Regions from separate parts of the Streptomyces sp. NPDC057253 genome, predicted to be linked through region 2. Evidence: riboswitches for the same ligand, from Rfam matches in the RefSeq annotation. Region 2 holds a riboswitch; the other holds the start of a gene.

Region 1 (7,677 bases), on a different contig from region 2:
TGTGAAGAACTTCACGAACTTTCTCGGCGGCACGTCGAAGAGGGGCCCCGAAGGGCCCCTCGAAGGTGCTCATACGTTGTTCTGCCTGCTCAGCAGAGGTGCCCGGCGAGGCCTAGGCGACCGACCACGCGATGCCGTCGAGGATGTCGTGCTCGCTCACGACGACCTCCTCGGCACCGATCCGCTCCATGATCGCGAGGAGCACCAGGGCGCCCGCCGCGATCACGTCCACGCGTCCCGGATGCATGGAGGGGACGGCCGCGCGCTCGGCGTGCGTGGAGTGCAGCAGCCAGTCGGTGATCTCGCGGACGCGGTCGTGGGAGACCCGGGAGTGGTGGATGGCCGCCGAGTCGTACTCGGGCAGCCCCTGGGCGATCGCCGACACGGTGGTGACGGACCCGGCGAGCCCGACCAGCGTGCGCGCCTCACGCAGCGGCACGGTCCGCTCGGCGAGGTCGAGGGCGGCCTCGATGTCGGCGCGCATGGCGGTGATCTGCGCGGGGGTGGGCGGGTCGCTGACGGCCCCGTCCTGGACGAGGTGCCGCTCGGTCATCCGTACGCAGCCCACGTCCACGGAGCGCGCGGCCCGTACATGGTCGTCGCCCACCACGAACTCCGTCGAGCCGCCGCCGATGTCCACCACCAGGTAGGGCCTGGCCAGGTGGTCGCTGGCGGTGAGCTCCCTGGTCGCCCCGGTGAAGGAGAACTCGGCCTCCTGGTCCCCGGAGATCACCTCGGGCTCGACGCCGAGGATGTCCAGGACGCCCCGGACGAAGTCGTCCCGGTTCTCCGCGTCCCGGGAGGCGGAGGTGGCGACGAACCGCAGCCGCTCGGCGCCGTGCTCCTTGATGACCGCCGCGTACTCCCGGCAGGCCGCGAAGGTCCGCTCCAGCGCCTCGGGGGCCAGCCGCCCGGTCCGGTCGACGCCCTGTCCCAGCCGCACGATGGTCATACGGCGGTCCAGGTCGACGAGCTCGCCGGTGGCCGGGTCCGCGTCCGCGACGAGGAGCCGGATGGAGTTCGTACCGCAGTCGATGGCGGCGACGCGGGTCACTGGGTGTCCTCCTCGGTGTCGAGGGGCTTGAAGGCGAAGTGGCCCTTGCCGTCCTCGGAGACGTCCACCTGCCACCCCTCACCGGTCGGCGGCTCCAAGGGCTTCACGCACGCCCCCTTGCGCCACCACTCCGGCAGCATCGCGATCGCCTCGTCGCCCAGCGGGTTGACGCCCGGGCCCGCGGCCAGCGAGTGGCCGACCAGGACGTGCAGGCACTTCACCCGGTCCGGCATGCCGCCGGCGCTGGGGAAGCCCTCCAGGACCTCGATGGCGTCCCGGCGGGCGAGGTAGTCCTCGTGGGCCGCCCGGTACGCCTTCGCGAGCTCCGGATCGGCCTGGAGCCGCTCCGTCATCTCCTTCATGACGCCGTTCGCCTCCAGCGTGCCGATCGCCGAGGCGGCGCGCGGGCACGTCAGGTAGTACGTCGTCGGGAAGGGCGTGCCGTCGGGGAGACGGGGGGCCGTCTCCACCACGTCCGGCTGCCCGCAGGGGCAGCGGTGCGCGATCGCCCGCAGCCCGCGCGGCGGCCGCCCGAGCTGCTGCTTGAAGGCCTCGACGTCCGCGTCGGTGGGCTCGGTGCGAGGAGTGGAGGGCGGGGGCGTTTCCATGCCTGTCTTTCTATCGGTCCATCGGTCGGTTCACTGATCCGAGGCGTCGGACTTGTCGACGCCGTCCCAGACGTTGGAGTACCACGGGCGGTCGGCCGCCCCGAGGTCGGTGCGGGACTGCTTCGCCGCGTCCGGGTCGACGACGACGAAACCCGTCTCCCCCGGCAGCACGTAGTGCAGCCGCTGCCGGATCTGCTGCTCCGCGTACGCGTCGTCCTGCCAGCGCGCCTTGAGATCGCGCAGCTTCTCGACCCGCTCCGCGGCCTGTGCCTTCTCCCGCTGGAGATCGGAGATCTCGGCGCGCTGCGAGACGTACTGCCTTATCGGGTACGCCAGCGCCACCACCAGGGTGCACACCACGAGGGCGAGCAGCGCGGCCCGGCCGGTCAGCCGGGAGCGGCGGGCCTGGCGTTTGGTCTGGGAGCGGTAGACCCGGGCCGCGGTCTGCTCGCCGAGCAGCTTGATCCTGGTCGCGGTGGAGAAACGGTCCCGGTCCTTCACGGCCATCGGCTCTCCGCCTCCCCTTCTACGTGCGTACGTCCCCGCACACGGTACGGGACCGGTACGGGGACGTACGTACGACTGGCTAAGGCGTGACCCTGTACGGGTCAGCCCTTGAAGCCCCTCAGCCCTTGAAGCGCGGGAACGCGCTGCGGCCGGCGTACACCGCGGCGTCGTCGAGGATCTCCTCGATGCGCAGGAGCTGGTTGTACTTGGCGACGCGCTCGGAGCGGGCCGGGGCGCCGGTCTTGATCTGGCCGCAGTTGGTGGCGACGGCGAGGTCGGCGATGGTGACGTCCTCGGTCTCGCCGGAGCGGTGGGACATCATGCACTTGAAGCCGCTGCGCTGGGCGAGCTCGACGGCGTCCAGGGTCTCGGTGAGCGAGCCGATCTGGTTCACCTTGACCAGGAGGGCGTTGGCGGTGCCCTCCTCGATGCCGCGGGCCAGGCGCTCGGGGTTGGTGACGAACAGGTCGTCGCCGACGAGCTGGACCTTGTCGCCGAGCTTGTCGGTGATGACCTTCCAGCCGGCCCAGTCGTCCTCGAACAGCGGGTCCTCGATGGAGACGAGCGGGTAGGCCGCCACGAGCTCCTCGTAGTACTCCGTCATCTCGGCGGCGGAGCGCTCCTTGCCCTCGAACTGGTACTTGCCGTCCTTGTAGAACTCGGAGGCGGCGACGTCGAGGGCGAGGGCGACCTGCTCGCCGGGGATGTAACCGGCTTCCTTGATCGCTTCGAGGATCAGGTCCAGCGCGGCGCGGTTGGACTCGAGGTTCGGCGCGAAGCCGCCCTCGTCGCCGAGGCCGGTGGACAGGCCCTTCGACTTCAGGACCTTCTTCAGCGTGTGGTAGACCTCGGTGCCCCAGCGCAGCGCCTCGGAGAAGGACTCCGCGCCGATCGGGGCGATCATGAACTCCTGGATGTCCACGTTGGAGTCGGCGTGCGAGCCGCCGTTCAGGATGTTCATCATCGGCACCGGCAGCAGGTGCGCGTTCGGGCCGCCCAGGTAGCGGAAGAGCGGGAGGTCGCTGGCCTCGGAGGCGGCGTGGGCGACGGCGAGCGAGACGCCGAGGATGGCGTTGGCGCCGAGCGAGCCCTTGTTGTCGGTGGCGTCCAGGTCGAACATCGCCTGGTCGATCAGGCGCTGCTCGGTGGCGTCGTAGCCGACGAGCTCCGGGCCGATCTGCTCGATGACGGCGAGGACGGCCTTCTCGACACCCTTGCCCTGGTAGCGGTTCGGGTCACCGTCACGCAGCTCGATGGCCTCGAAGGCACCGGTGGAGGCGCCGGACGGGACGGCGGCACGACCGGTGCTGCCGTCGTCGAGGCCGACCTCGACCTCGACGGTGGGGTTGCCTCGCGAGTCGAGGATTTCCCTGGCTACGACGACGTCGATGGACGGCACGAGCATCTCCTTCTTGGATGGTGAGCCTGGCGACTAGAGCCTAACCGGCTCCGGCGTATCGGCCACCGTGTGGACCGACCTGTGGACGAAACCGAGAGTAAATTGTTTCTGAACTGAACAAAGACGTCCGCGCAAGCGCGCGCAAAGGCCGGGAAGCCGGCGCACAAAAAACCCCGCCCCGGTGCGTACGGGGGAACACGCACCGGAGCGGGGAGCCCATGGGGACGGGGGGTGACCCTCACGAGGCCTTCAGTATGAGGACCACGGCTGTGAGGGCACTGTGGTTCAGCTGGGTCTTACTTCAGGTGCAGCTGCTGGCCCGGGTAGATGAGGTTGGCGTCCTCGACGATGTCCTTGTTCAGCTTGAACAGCTTCTGCCAGCCGCCCTTGACCTTGTGCTTCTCGGCGATCGAGCTGAGGGTGTCACCCTTGACGACCTTGTACTCGCCGTCGCCCTTCTTGACCTTCTTGCCGGTCGGGGTGGTGACGGTCTTCTTGGCCGCCGGGCGCTCGGAGGAGCGGGAGGCGCTCTGCTCGTTGGTCGAACGGGTGCTGGTGCCCGAGTTCGAGTTCGAGGAGCTGGAGGACGAGCTGCTGCCGCTGTAGGCGGCGCTGGACAGGCCCTTGCCGCAGACCGGCCAGGCGCCCTTGCCCTGGGAGGCGAGGACCTTCTCGGCGACGGCTATCTGCTGCGCCTTGCTGGCCTGGTTGGCCTGCGCGGCGTACTGCGTGCCGCCGTACGCGGCCCAGGTGGAGGCCGAGAACTGCAGACCGCCGTAGTAGCCGTTGCCGGTGTTGATGGACCAGTTGCCGCCGGACTCGCACTGGGCGACGGCGTCCCACTCGGAGGCGGTGGCGGCGGAGGCGCCGCCGGCCGCCATCAGCGGGGCGGCGATGGCGACACCGGTGACGCCGGCGAGCGCGGCGGCGCGGGTGGCCTTGGACGGACGACGGTGCTTGCCCTTGCCGGAAAACAGCATGGTGGATCCCCTCACCGACGCCTGCGAGGTGAGCTGTCGGGTTCGGGCCGGTTGAGTTGCCCGGTCACGCGCACTGCGTGACTTCACCCCAAGCCGGTCCAGCGTGAACTGCTGGGCCCGGCGCTTACCTTGGGTCCCCCGCTCCTGCCTACGGCGCTTGACGCGACGACTGTTCCCGTACGGCCGCTGGCAGGATTCGGCGTTGCGACAGACGGGGCTCGGGTTGCCGAGCGGTGACGACGGTAGACACGCGCTCGGCGGAATTTCAAAGACGATCAGGGCTTCTGAGACTCATCCCACACTTTCACCAAAGTGGACATTCGGCGCGAAGTGGGACGTGAACTCCCGCTGTTTTTCAGGCCTTTTCGGCCCTATTCAGCCCCTGTGTCGAGGGTCTGACCGGCGGAGATGTTGCTCGGGTCGGCGCCGATGACGTCCTTGTTCTCGTCGTAGAGGGCACGCCATCCGCCGTCGAGGCCAAGGGAGTCGGCGATGGAGACGAGGGAGTCGCCCTCCTGGACGGTGTAGGTGCGGGCGGCGTGACGGCCGCCGGAGAGTGCCGTGCTCTTCGTCGTGACCTCGTCGGCGCTGTCGCCGCGGTGCTTGCCGGAGCCGAGGGAGCCGACGTCGACAAGGGCCGAAGAACCGCCCTCTTGCCACGACTTGTCCGCTTCATCCTCTTCTGAGCTCACCACAGGGGAGTCGTCGGAAGGCTGCGCGCTCTCCTTGCCGGAGGCTTCCGGACTCTTGGTGGCCGATTTGCCCGACTTGGACGAACTGTCGCTTTCCGCCGAGGGGGTGGCCGTCGGCGACGGCGTCGAGGACGAACCGTCCAGCGAGTCGAGCAGACCGGGAGAGTCCTCGATGCCCGACGAGTCCGAGGAACCGGACGAGCTGGATGATCCGGACGAATCCGACGATCCGGACGCGGAGGTCGAGGGCGTACCACTCGCCACGCCTGTGTCCACCCCCGCCGAACTCGAGTCCTTGCTGAGCCCGGCGAGCAGACCGCAGGTCGGCCAGGCGGCGATGCCCTGGTCCGCGAGGAGCTTCTCGGCCACGGCTATCTGCTGGTTGCGGCTCGCCAGGTCCGCGGTCTCGGCGTAGGAGAGGCCGCCGTACTTCTCCCAGTTCTCCTGGGAGATCTGGAGGCCGCCGTAGTAGCCGTTGCTGTCGTTGGCGCTCCAGGTGCCGCCGCTCTCGCACTCCGCGACCCGGTCCCAGGTGGCGCCGGTCGCGGCACTCGCCCCGCTCGCCGCGAGCAGGGGGATCGCGATGGCGGATCCCGTCACGCCGGCCGCCACGAGCAGAGCCGGAGCCTGACGGGGGCGACGGTGACGACCGTTCCCGGAGAGCATGAAGGGACCTTTCCCACGACAGCAGAAACCCGCGCGGCGAGTGGTACGGACCACCGCGCTGGTCCGTGAACGTATAGGGATTCGATCACTTGTCACAAGTTAATGCCGCGTAGATCACGTGAAGATCACAGACTTGAGGGTGCGTCATGTTTAAGCGGCCCTGCCGCGGGGTTGGGCGGACCCCTCGGTGGATTACCGGACGGGAGTGAACTCCACGGGCAAAGTACGCAGTCCACGCATGATGAGCCCACCACGCCAGCGCAAATCGGCTGAATCCACCGCGAGTTGCAGATCCGGCAGCCGGGTGAGGAGGGTGGCGAGCGCGGTCTGGCCCTCCAGACGGGCGAGCGGGGCCCCGAGGCAGTAGTGGATGCCGTGTCCGTAACCGAGGTGCTGATTGTCACGGCGGGACAGATCGAGCACGTCGGGGTCGGCGAACCGCTCCGGGTCCCGGTCCGCCGCGGCCAGCACGACGAGCACGGGGTCGCCGGCCGCGATGTCCTGGCCGCCGATGCGGAGCGGTTCGGTGGCGAACCGCCAGGTGGCGAGCTCCACCGGACCGTCGTAGCGCAGGAGTTCCTCCACGCCGGTCTCCAGGAGGTCGCTGCGCCGGTCGGCGAGGGACCGCTGGAGCCGCCGGCGCTGCTCGGGGTGGGTGAGCAGGGCGTACACGCCGTTGCCGATCAGGTTCACGGTGGTCTCGAAGCCGGCGAACAGCAGGATGAAGGCCATGGCCGCGGCCTCGTTCTCGGTGAGGTGCTCGCCGTGGTCGGAGGCGCGGATGAGCCCGGAGATGAGGTCCTCGCCGGGAGTGGGTTCCGCGGGCAACGCTTCCCGCTTGCGGTGGATGAGTTCGGCGAGATACCCGCGCATCTTCTTCACGGACCGCGCGACGCCGCCCCGCGGGCCTCCCCCGTGCCGGATCATCATGCCCGCCCAGTCCCGGAAGTCGTCCTGGTCCTCGCGGGGGACGCCGAGGAGGTCGCAGATCGCGTAGATGGGGAGCGGGAAGGCGAAGTCGTGGATGAGGTCGGCGGAACCGGTGGCCGCGAACCGGTCGATCAGACGGTCCGTCAACTCCTGCACCCGCGGCGCGAACTCGGCGACCCGCCTCGGTGTGAACGCCTTGCTGACGAGCCGTCGGAGCCTGGTGTGGTCCGGTGGATCGATGTTCAGCAGATGCGTCATCAGCTCCGCCTTGCGCTCCCCCGGGATACCGGTCTTCCCCTTGGCGTGCTCGGGCTCGTCATGATGCGCCGGGTTCTTGCTGAGCCGCTGGTCGGCGAGGGCCTGCTTGGCGTCGGCGTACCGGGTGACCAGCCAGGCCTCCACACCACTGGGAAGCCGGGTCCTGTGCACGGGGGCGTGCTCACGCAGCCAGGCGTAGGCGGGGTAGGGGTCGGTGGCGAACTCCCAGGTGAAGAGGTCGGGGGCGGGGGGTGGGGAGGCGGGGGTGGGATCTGCGGCGGGGGCGGGGGCCGGGGCGGGAGCAGGGGCCGAGGCGGGAGCAGGGGCCGAGGCGGGAGCAGGGGCCGAGGCGGGAGCAGGGGCCGAGGCGGGAGCAGGGGCCGAGGTGGGTGCGGGATCGGGGGTGGCGGTGGGATCGGGGGTGGCGGTGGGCTGGTCGGTCACTCCTTGACGGTAGCCGGGTTTTCAGGGGGGTCGGCTCGGGCCGCTTTCACCCCCACCTCCGTTGCCGCGCCGTCGCCGCCGGCCGCCCGGACAGCACCCCCGGCTGTTCCGCGCGGTCAGCGGGCGGGCGTGGCCGTGT
Region 2 (7,677 bases):
CCAGGGTGAGTTACGTGGCCGCCGCCGACCGGGACGGTGCGCAGGACATGGTCCGGCATCTGATCGCGGGCGGGCGGCGCCGCGTCGGCATGGTCACCGGGCCGCTGGACATGCCGGGCGGCCCGGACCGGCTGGCCGGCTACCGGGACGTGCTCGCCGAGGCGGGCCTGCCCTACGACCCGGCGCTGGTGGTGGAGGGCGACTTCCGGCGCAGCGGCGGCGAGCGCGCGGCCCGGCGCCTGCTCGCCCAGGCCCCCGACATGGACGCGGTCTTCGTCGCCTCGGACCTGATGGCCCTGGGTGTCGTCAACGTCCTTCAGCAGTCCGGGCGTTCGGTCCCCGACGACATCGCCGTCGGCGGCTTCGACGACTCCCCGGCGGCCACCGCCATCGCCCCGGCCCTCACCACCATGCGCCAGCCCTTCGACCGCATCAGCGCCGAGATGGTCCGCATGCTCCTGGCCCAGATGTCCGGCGAGAACACAGCGGGAGTCATCCTCCCGACCCAACTGGTGGTAAGGGACTCGGCGTAGCGCTCCGCGGGCAGGGCAGGGCAGGGCTGTGTGAGGGCCGCGGGATGGGCAGGCGGGGGAGCCCACCGGTCCCTGCGTCACGGGCCCGTTGAATGAGGCAGGGGGAGTCGCGACCGGTCACGGTGGCGCGGGTCACGTCGGCATGAGGCAGTCGGGGCGCCTTCGGTCCCCCCGCCCCAACCGCGGCCCAGCGCGGCCGCCTTGTCACGGACGGGGGCAGCCGGGGCGGCGGGCGCCATGGGGGCATCGGCACAAGGCGGGCGGGGTCGCGACCGGTCACCGCGGCATGGGGAGCCCCGCACTGCCCGCCCCACCCCTTCGCCATCTCAACCTGCCGGAACCGCACGGGACATGCCCCCGAACCGCCCGCACACCGGGGCGCGGCGCGCGGTGGCGGTGCGCAGCACACCGCCGCACCCCCCGAACCGGAACTGCCGTCAACAGATGTGAAAGCAGCAGCCGTCCGGTTCGCGTCGAGTCGGAGGGGCCAACCATCCGTATTCTCTGATCATGGCCGCCTCCCCCGCATATTCACTCATCGCCACCGACCTGGACGGCACGCTGCTCCGCGCCGACGACACCCTCTCCGACCGGTCGTTGGCCGCGCTCGCGAGGGTGGCGGAGGGCGGGGCCCAGCACCTCGTCGTGACCGGACGGCCGGCGCCCAGAGTGCGGCCGCTCCTCGACGACCTCGGCAGCACGGGGCTCGCGGTGTGCGGACAGGGCGCGCAGGTGTACGACGCCGGCGCGGACCGTCTGCTCTGGTCGGTGACCCTGGACCGGGAGCTGGCGGAGACCGCGCTGGGGAAGATCGAGGCCGAGGTCGGGCTGGTGTACGCGGCGGTGGACCAGGACGGTGTCGACGGGCTCACGCTCATCGAACCGGGCTATCTGATGCCCCATCCGACCCTGCCCGCGGTGCGGGTCGGCCGCCGCGACGACCTGTGGTGCGAGCCGATCAGCAAGGTGCTGCTGCGCCACCCCTACCTGTCGGACGACGAGTTGGCGGTCACGGCACGCTCGGTGGTGGGTTCGCTGGCCACGGTCACCATGTCGGGACCCGGGACCGTCGAACTCCAGCCATGCGGCATCACCAAGGCGACCGGCCTCGCGCTGGCCGCCGAACACCTGGGCCTGGGACCCGAGGTGACGATCGCCTTCGGGGACATGCCCAACGACATCCCGATGTTCGACTGGGCGGCCCACGGCGTCGCGATGGCCAACGCCCACCCCGAACTCAAGGCCGTGGCCGACGAGGTGACCCTGTCGAACGAGGACGACGGCATCGCCGTCGTCCTCGAAAGACTCTTCAGCCGGGCGTAGTTCCTAGTAGGCGCCGAACACGTTGTCGATGGACCCGTACCGCGCCGCCGCGTAGTTGCAGGCCGCGGTGATGTTGGCGACCGGGTCGTACGGGTCCCACGAGGTGTTGGCCACGTGGTAGGCGTTGAACGTCGGGTCGATCACCTGGAGCAGGCCCTTGGAGGGCGTGCCGGCGGCCGCGTTGGAGTCCCAGAGGTTGATGGCGTAGGGGTTGCCGGAGGACTCGCGGATGACGTTGCGGTAGATGCCGTCGTAGGAGCCGGGGATCCCGTGCTCCGCCATGACGGCGAGGGAGGCGCGGATCCAGCCGTCGAGGTTGTTGGCGTACCCGAGGCTGGTCGCGGTCTGTACGGCCGGGGTGGCCGCGGACGCGGTCGTCGCACCGATGAGCGGGAGCGCGAGTACGGCGACTCCGGTGCCGGCGACGGCGAGCTTGCGGACGAGACGGTGGGTGCGGGAAGCACGGTGCTGAGCGGCAGCAGGCATGGCGAAGTTCCTCTCCGTCGCCTGCGAGGTGAGCTGTCGGGTTCGGGCGGGGAGTTGCCCGGCCATGCCCGTAAAAGGCATGACTTCACCCCAAGCCGTACCGGTATGTCCGAAGACGACCGTTCCGGCGACTTACCTGGGTCCCCCGCTCCTGCCGTGGTTCTCGGTGGGTGTACGGGCGGCGGCAGGATTCGGCGTCCGCCCGACAGGCCGGGAACGTATGCGAGAGCACATGTCCGGAACAAGTGGCGAATTCACGTGGAGTGCCTATTGACCTTGGTCGGGGGCATTTGAGGCACTTGATCCTTTGCGGTCGCAAGTCTCAACTGACGCAGCCGAAAAGGCGGATTGAGGAATTCCGGATATCTGTCGATCCGTCGGCTGGAGTGAGTCAAGTCACGCCCATGCGCAAGACGTGCAAAACGGGCAAGAGACCCAACTCATAGTCAACCGGCCGTCCGTGGGATCCGCTGCTCCCATGTCCGGTGGAAGACCACCTCACCGCCGTCGGTGCACATCACCTCGTTCGAGGTGGAAAAGTCCGTCCCGTCGCAGCTGATCTCCGAGCGGGAGCGCACGGTGGTGTCCCAGGCGAGCTCGGGTCGGTGCAGCCGGATCGACCGGTCCGAGCGGGTGCGCGCGGACAGCGGGTCCTTCTCGTCGATCGTGTACGTCTCCCGCGCGTCCTCGGTGAACTCCAGCCCGTCGGGGTACACGCGCGTGCCGCCGTACCGGGGATCGACCTCCAGACGCCACTCGCCCTTGGCCACGTCCCGCACGACCAGCCGCTCGGGTCGCGGCTCGTCCAGCGTGACCGGGCTCCATCCGTCGGCGGCCACGCCCTGCGTGCCTCCCGGCGGCGCGGCCTGCTCCGGCTCCGCGAACGTGATGTCCGGGGACGCCTCACGCGCGCGTACCGGCAACTCCAGGAAGCTGCCCGCGGGGTCCAGCGTGAAGCCCGCCTGCGACTCGGGCTGCGGCCAGATCCACGGCCAGTACGCCGAGGACACGGCGAGCCGGATCCGGTGGCCGGGCGGGAAGGCGTGCCCGGTGCCGCTCAGCTCGAAGGCCACCTCCTGCGTGGCCCCCGGCTCCCAGGGCACCGCCCGGTCCGGGCCATGGCGTGCGGAGAGGTTCAGCGCCCCCCGCGTCACGAGGGTCGACGAGCCGTCCGGCGCGACATCGCACAGCCGTGCCACGACCTGCCCGCGCGACACCTCCGAGGTCACCCTGAGCCGCACCCGCGGCCGCCCCAGCACGCACGTCTGCTCACCCACCGCGAACTCGAAGCAGGCCGAACGGGCGTCCTCCTCCCGCTGGTCCGGCGGCAGATCGGCGTCGCCGCCGGACGGGACGAACGGGCCGGCGTCCACGCCGGTGTGCTGCGGCGAGCGGACCAGCACGGCGGGGCCCTGAAGGCCGTACGACACCGTCGTGACGTGGGGGGAGGGCCAGGCGGGCTCGCCGACCCAGCGGCCGGGCAGGGTGCCGTACGCCGTCGCCGGGGGGTGGGAGTGGCTGACGTAGGTGCCGCGGTCCGGGTACTGGTGGGACCAGGGGCCGACGATCCCGCGGACCCGGTCGGCCGGCAGGTGCTCGACCAGCCGCAGGACCGTGTCGCGGTACGGGTCGTGCCAGCCGCCCACTGCGAGGACCGCCGCGTCGATGGAGCCGTAGTCCTCGCGGACGCTGTCATGGCGCCAGTGTTCGTCACGGGTCTGGTGGGCGAGCCAGGTGTGGAGCGGCGGGTCCAGGGCCTCCAGGCGCTTGAGCCACATGTCCCGCCAGTCGTCGCCGACATGGAGCGGGTCCGGCGGCCGGGAGGCGAGGGCGAGCATCGTCGCCGCCCACGCGTGCGTGTCCGCAGCGAGGACGGAACCTCCCAGGTAGTGCACGTCGTTGTCGTAGCGGTCGTCGGTCGCGCAGACGGTGACGACCGCCTTGAGCGGCTCGGGTGCGAGGGCCGCGATCCGCAGGGAGCCGAAGCCGCCCCAGGAGATGCCGACCATGCCCACCCTGCCGTCGCACCAGGGCTGCGCCGCCAGCCAGTCGACGACCTCGACCCCGTCGGCGAGCTCGGTCGCCGAGTACGCCTCGCCCGGCACGCCCTCGCTGTCGCCGTGCCCGCGCACGTCCACGCGCACGGAGGCGTAGCCGTGGCCCGCGTACCAGGAGTGGCGCTGCCCGTCGCGGGGCGCGGTGCCCTCGGTGAGGCGGTACGGCAGGTATTCGAGGATCGCGGGTACCGGTTCGGGAGTGAGCGGCCGCCACACCCGCGCGTGCAGCCGCGTCCCGTCCGGCAGCGGGACGCGGACGTCGTCGTGCGTCGTCTCGTGGGGGAAGGGCGTACGGATGTGCATCATTTCCCTATAAGGAGATAGATGTCCGTTCTTTTCAGGTGATCAAAAACATACCGGTCGTGATCCGATACCGCCTGGCATGGACGGGGCGGGCGCTATCGGTGATCCAAAGGTGACCGGATACGCTGACTTGAGTGATGGCAGCGACCTATCGACATTCCGCGTAACCGCCAGAAGACACCAGCAGACAGGAGACCCCTCGTGACCGTCGTCGGGCCGTTCGGGCTGAGCGTGCGGGACCAGGCTCTGGAAGCCGATGTCCAGGCCGGAATGACGGCTGTCGAGGAGGGACTGCTCGAAGCCACCAAGAGCGAGGTCCCCTTCATCACGGAGGCCGCCCAGCATCTGGTGCGCGCGGGCGGAAAGCGGTTCCGGCCGCTCCTCGTGATGCTCGCCGCCCAGTTCGGCGACCCCTATGCGCCGGGCGTGGTGCCGTCGGCCGTGGTGGTGGAGCTGACCCACCTGGCCACGCTGTACCACGACGACGTGATGGACGAGGCCGCGGTGCGCCGCGGGGTCGACAGCGCCAACACCCGCTGGGGCAACTCGGTGGCCGTGCTGACCGGCGACTTCCTCTTCGCCCGCGCCTCGCACATCCTCGCCGACCTCGGCCCCGAGGCGGTCCGGGTGCAGGCGGAGGCGTTCGAACGCCTGGTCACCGGCCAGATCCTGGAGACCGCGGGCCCGATGGACGGCCGCGACCCGGTCGAGCACTACCTGGACGTGCTCGGCGGCAAGACGGGCTCCCTGGTCGCCGTCTCCTGCCGCTTCGGGGCCATGATGTCCGGCGCCGACGAGACGGTCGTGGACGTCCTGACCCAGTACGGCGAGCGCCTCGGCGTGGCCTTCCAGCTCGCGGACGACGTGCTGGACATCGCCTCCGACTCGCACGAGTCCGGCAAGACCCCGGGCACCGACCTGCGCGAGGGCATCCCCACCATGCCGGTGCTGCGGCTGCGCGAGCGGGCCGCCCGCCTCGGTCTCGCCGAGGACATCGCCCTGTGCGAGCTGCTCGACTCCGACCTCACGGACGACACCCGGCACGCCGAGGCGCTGGCCGCGCTGCGGGCGCACCCCGCCCTGGAGCAGGCCCGCAAGGACACCGTGCAGTACGCCCAGGACGCGCGCGCGGCGCTGGCCCCCCTGCGGGAGTGCGACGCGAAGGCGGCCCTGATGGAGCTGTGCGACGCGGTGGTGCACCGCGCGGGATAGGGACGCACCCGGATGTGACGTACGTCACTACCTTGGACTCAATCCAACCTGAGATCTCCTCCGAATTGCCTGTACGAAGCCGACGCAGGGGGCGTCGGCCGCATTACGGGGAGAAATCAGAATCATGGGCATCAATACGACGTTCTCGAACCGCCGTAAGAGCCTGCTCGTCACCGCCGTCGCGGTGGCCACCGCCGGTGGTGTCGCCGCCGCGGTGATACCCGCCTTCGCCGCCGGAAGCGCCCGTGCCGACCACACGGCGCACTCCGGCCACGCGGCCGGCGGACAGGAGATCGTGAGCCGGAGCGTGGCCGCGTCCGGCGGCAAGGGCGGCACCCTGCTTGCCGCGAGCCTGCGCGGGGCCAACGAGGTGCCCGTCGCGGGCGGCCCCGCCGTCGGCGACAAGGACGGCGCCGCACTGGAGTTCATCAAGGTCAAGGGCGACAAGGTCTCCGTCGCCGTGAAGTGGGCGGGGGTCGCGAGGCCCACCGCGCTGCACATCCACGAGGGCGCGCGGGGCGTCAACGGCGGCATCAAGGTCGACTTCACCGACCTGCTCAAGAGCAGCCGCCGCCACACCGTCACCGGCACCGTGAAGGTCGGGGACAAGGCCCTGCTGGCCCGGCTGAAGGCCGACCCGAACGCGTTCTACGCCAACCTGCACACCGCCGAGTTCCCCGGCGGAGCCGTCCGCGGCCAGCTCCACAAGGTCACCGTCGCCGCCTTCGACTTCCGGGACGCGCTGCACAACTTCCAGGCCTCCGTGGTCAAGGGCAAGCAGATCTACCAGTGCAAGCCGGCTGCGGGCGGCGGTCACGCCTTCGCCCAGCGGGACGTCGCCGCGGTGCTCGGTGGAGGGATCGCGCACTCCTTCGTGAAGCCCAACTCCGGTACCCCGCAGTGGATCGCCCCCGACCGCAGCGCGGTCACCGGAGCGCTGCTGTCCAAGACGGCCAACGGGGACCGGAACATCCCCGAGCTGGACCTGAGGGCCACCCAGTCCGGCCGCCACCACGGCCTGCTCGCCGACACCGTGGAGATCCTGCGGCTGAACACCGTCGGCGGCGTCGCCCCGGCCGGCTCCTGCTCCCCGGGCACGATCGTCGGGGTGCCGTACCAGGCGGACTACGTGTTCCTGCGCGGCTGATCACCGGGTTTCGTCACGGGTGCAGGGGGCGCCCCCTACGGGTCGTAGGGGGCGCCCGCATGTCGTGTCATACCCCAGGTGTACGCGGAGTTGCCTCCGTGGGCTGACGCATGTTCACGGCCGATTTGGTCAGATGGACACCACGGAAAACACCACTCCTCACCGATTCGGGTGAGAATGGCGGCTACGGGGTGGACGCACGGGAGTTGACAGCCGCCGCCGACGACGGAGGTAAGGCACACATGGCACCGTACGAATCCGACGACAGCGCGACCGCCGCTGACGCCGAGGAGCTGCGCTCGGCGCGCCGGCGCAAGGCCGCGCGCTACGTCGTGCCGGCCACGGTGGTGGGAGTCGCGGCGGCGACCATCGGGCTCGTCCCGGCACTCGCCGACTCCGGCGACCCCGACCTGCCCAAGATCAGCGCACAGGAACTCATCGAGAAGATCGCCGCGTCGGACGTCCAGCAGCTGTCCGGCACCGTGAAGATCACCACGGACCTCGGCCTGCCCGACCTCGGCGGCCTGGAGAACTCCCTCGGCTCCGCCGCCGGCCCCTCCGGCTCGGGCGACGGCGCCTCCGCCGACCCGTCGAGCAAGCTCACCGAGCTCGCCTC

The links. A riboswitch is a leader RNA that binds a small molecule or an ion and turns the genes downstream of it on or off. The one in region 2 is predicted to bind cyclic di-AMP.
Region 1: linked by a shared signal. The riboswitch ahead of ACFULQ_RS37595 (transglycosylase family protein) and the one ahead of ACFULQ_RS22710 (transglycosylase SLT domain-containing protein) in region 2 are both predicted to bind cyclic di-AMP.

Annotation. Positions count from the first base shown of each region.
Region 1 covers NZ_JBHUXV010000104.1:8,856-16,532, forward strand. Annotated here, with positions in the region: gene ACFULQ_RS37575 (exopolyphosphatase) at 113-1,054, opposite strand; gene ACFULQ_RS37580 (DUF501 domain-containing protein) at 1,051-1,662, opposite strand; gene ACFULQ_RS37585 (septum formation initiator family protein) at 1,693-2,169, opposite strand; gene eno (phosphopyruvate hydratase) at 2,288-3,574, opposite strand; gene ACFULQ_RS37595 (transglycosylase family protein) at 3,865-4,548, opposite strand; cyclic di-AMP (ydaO/yuaA leader) riboswitch at 4,552-4,714, opposite strand; gene ACFULQ_RS37600 (transglycosylase family protein) at 4,920-5,906, opposite strand; gene ACFULQ_RS37605 (cytochrome P450) at 6,099-7,538, opposite strand.
Region 2 covers NZ_JBHUXV010000041.1:15,309-22,985, reverse strand. Annotated here, with positions in the region: gene ACFULQ_RS22720 (LacI family DNA-binding transcriptional regulator) at 1-533, shown strand, start outside; gene ACFULQ_RS22715 (HAD family hydrolase) at 1,044-1,856, shown strand; gene ACFULQ_RS22710 (transglycosylase SLT domain-containing protein) at 1,860-2,342, opposite strand; cyclic di-AMP (ydaO/yuaA leader) riboswitch at 2,348-2,549, opposite strand; gene ACFULQ_RS22705 (CocE/NonD family hydrolase) at 2,789-4,702, opposite strand; gene ACFULQ_RS22700 (polyprenyl synthetase family protein) at 4,904-5,914, shown strand; gene ACFULQ_RS22695 (CHRD domain-containing protein) at 6,039-7,061, shown strand; gene ACFULQ_RS22690 (outer membrane lipoprotein carrier protein LolA) at 7,304-7,677, shown strand, end outside.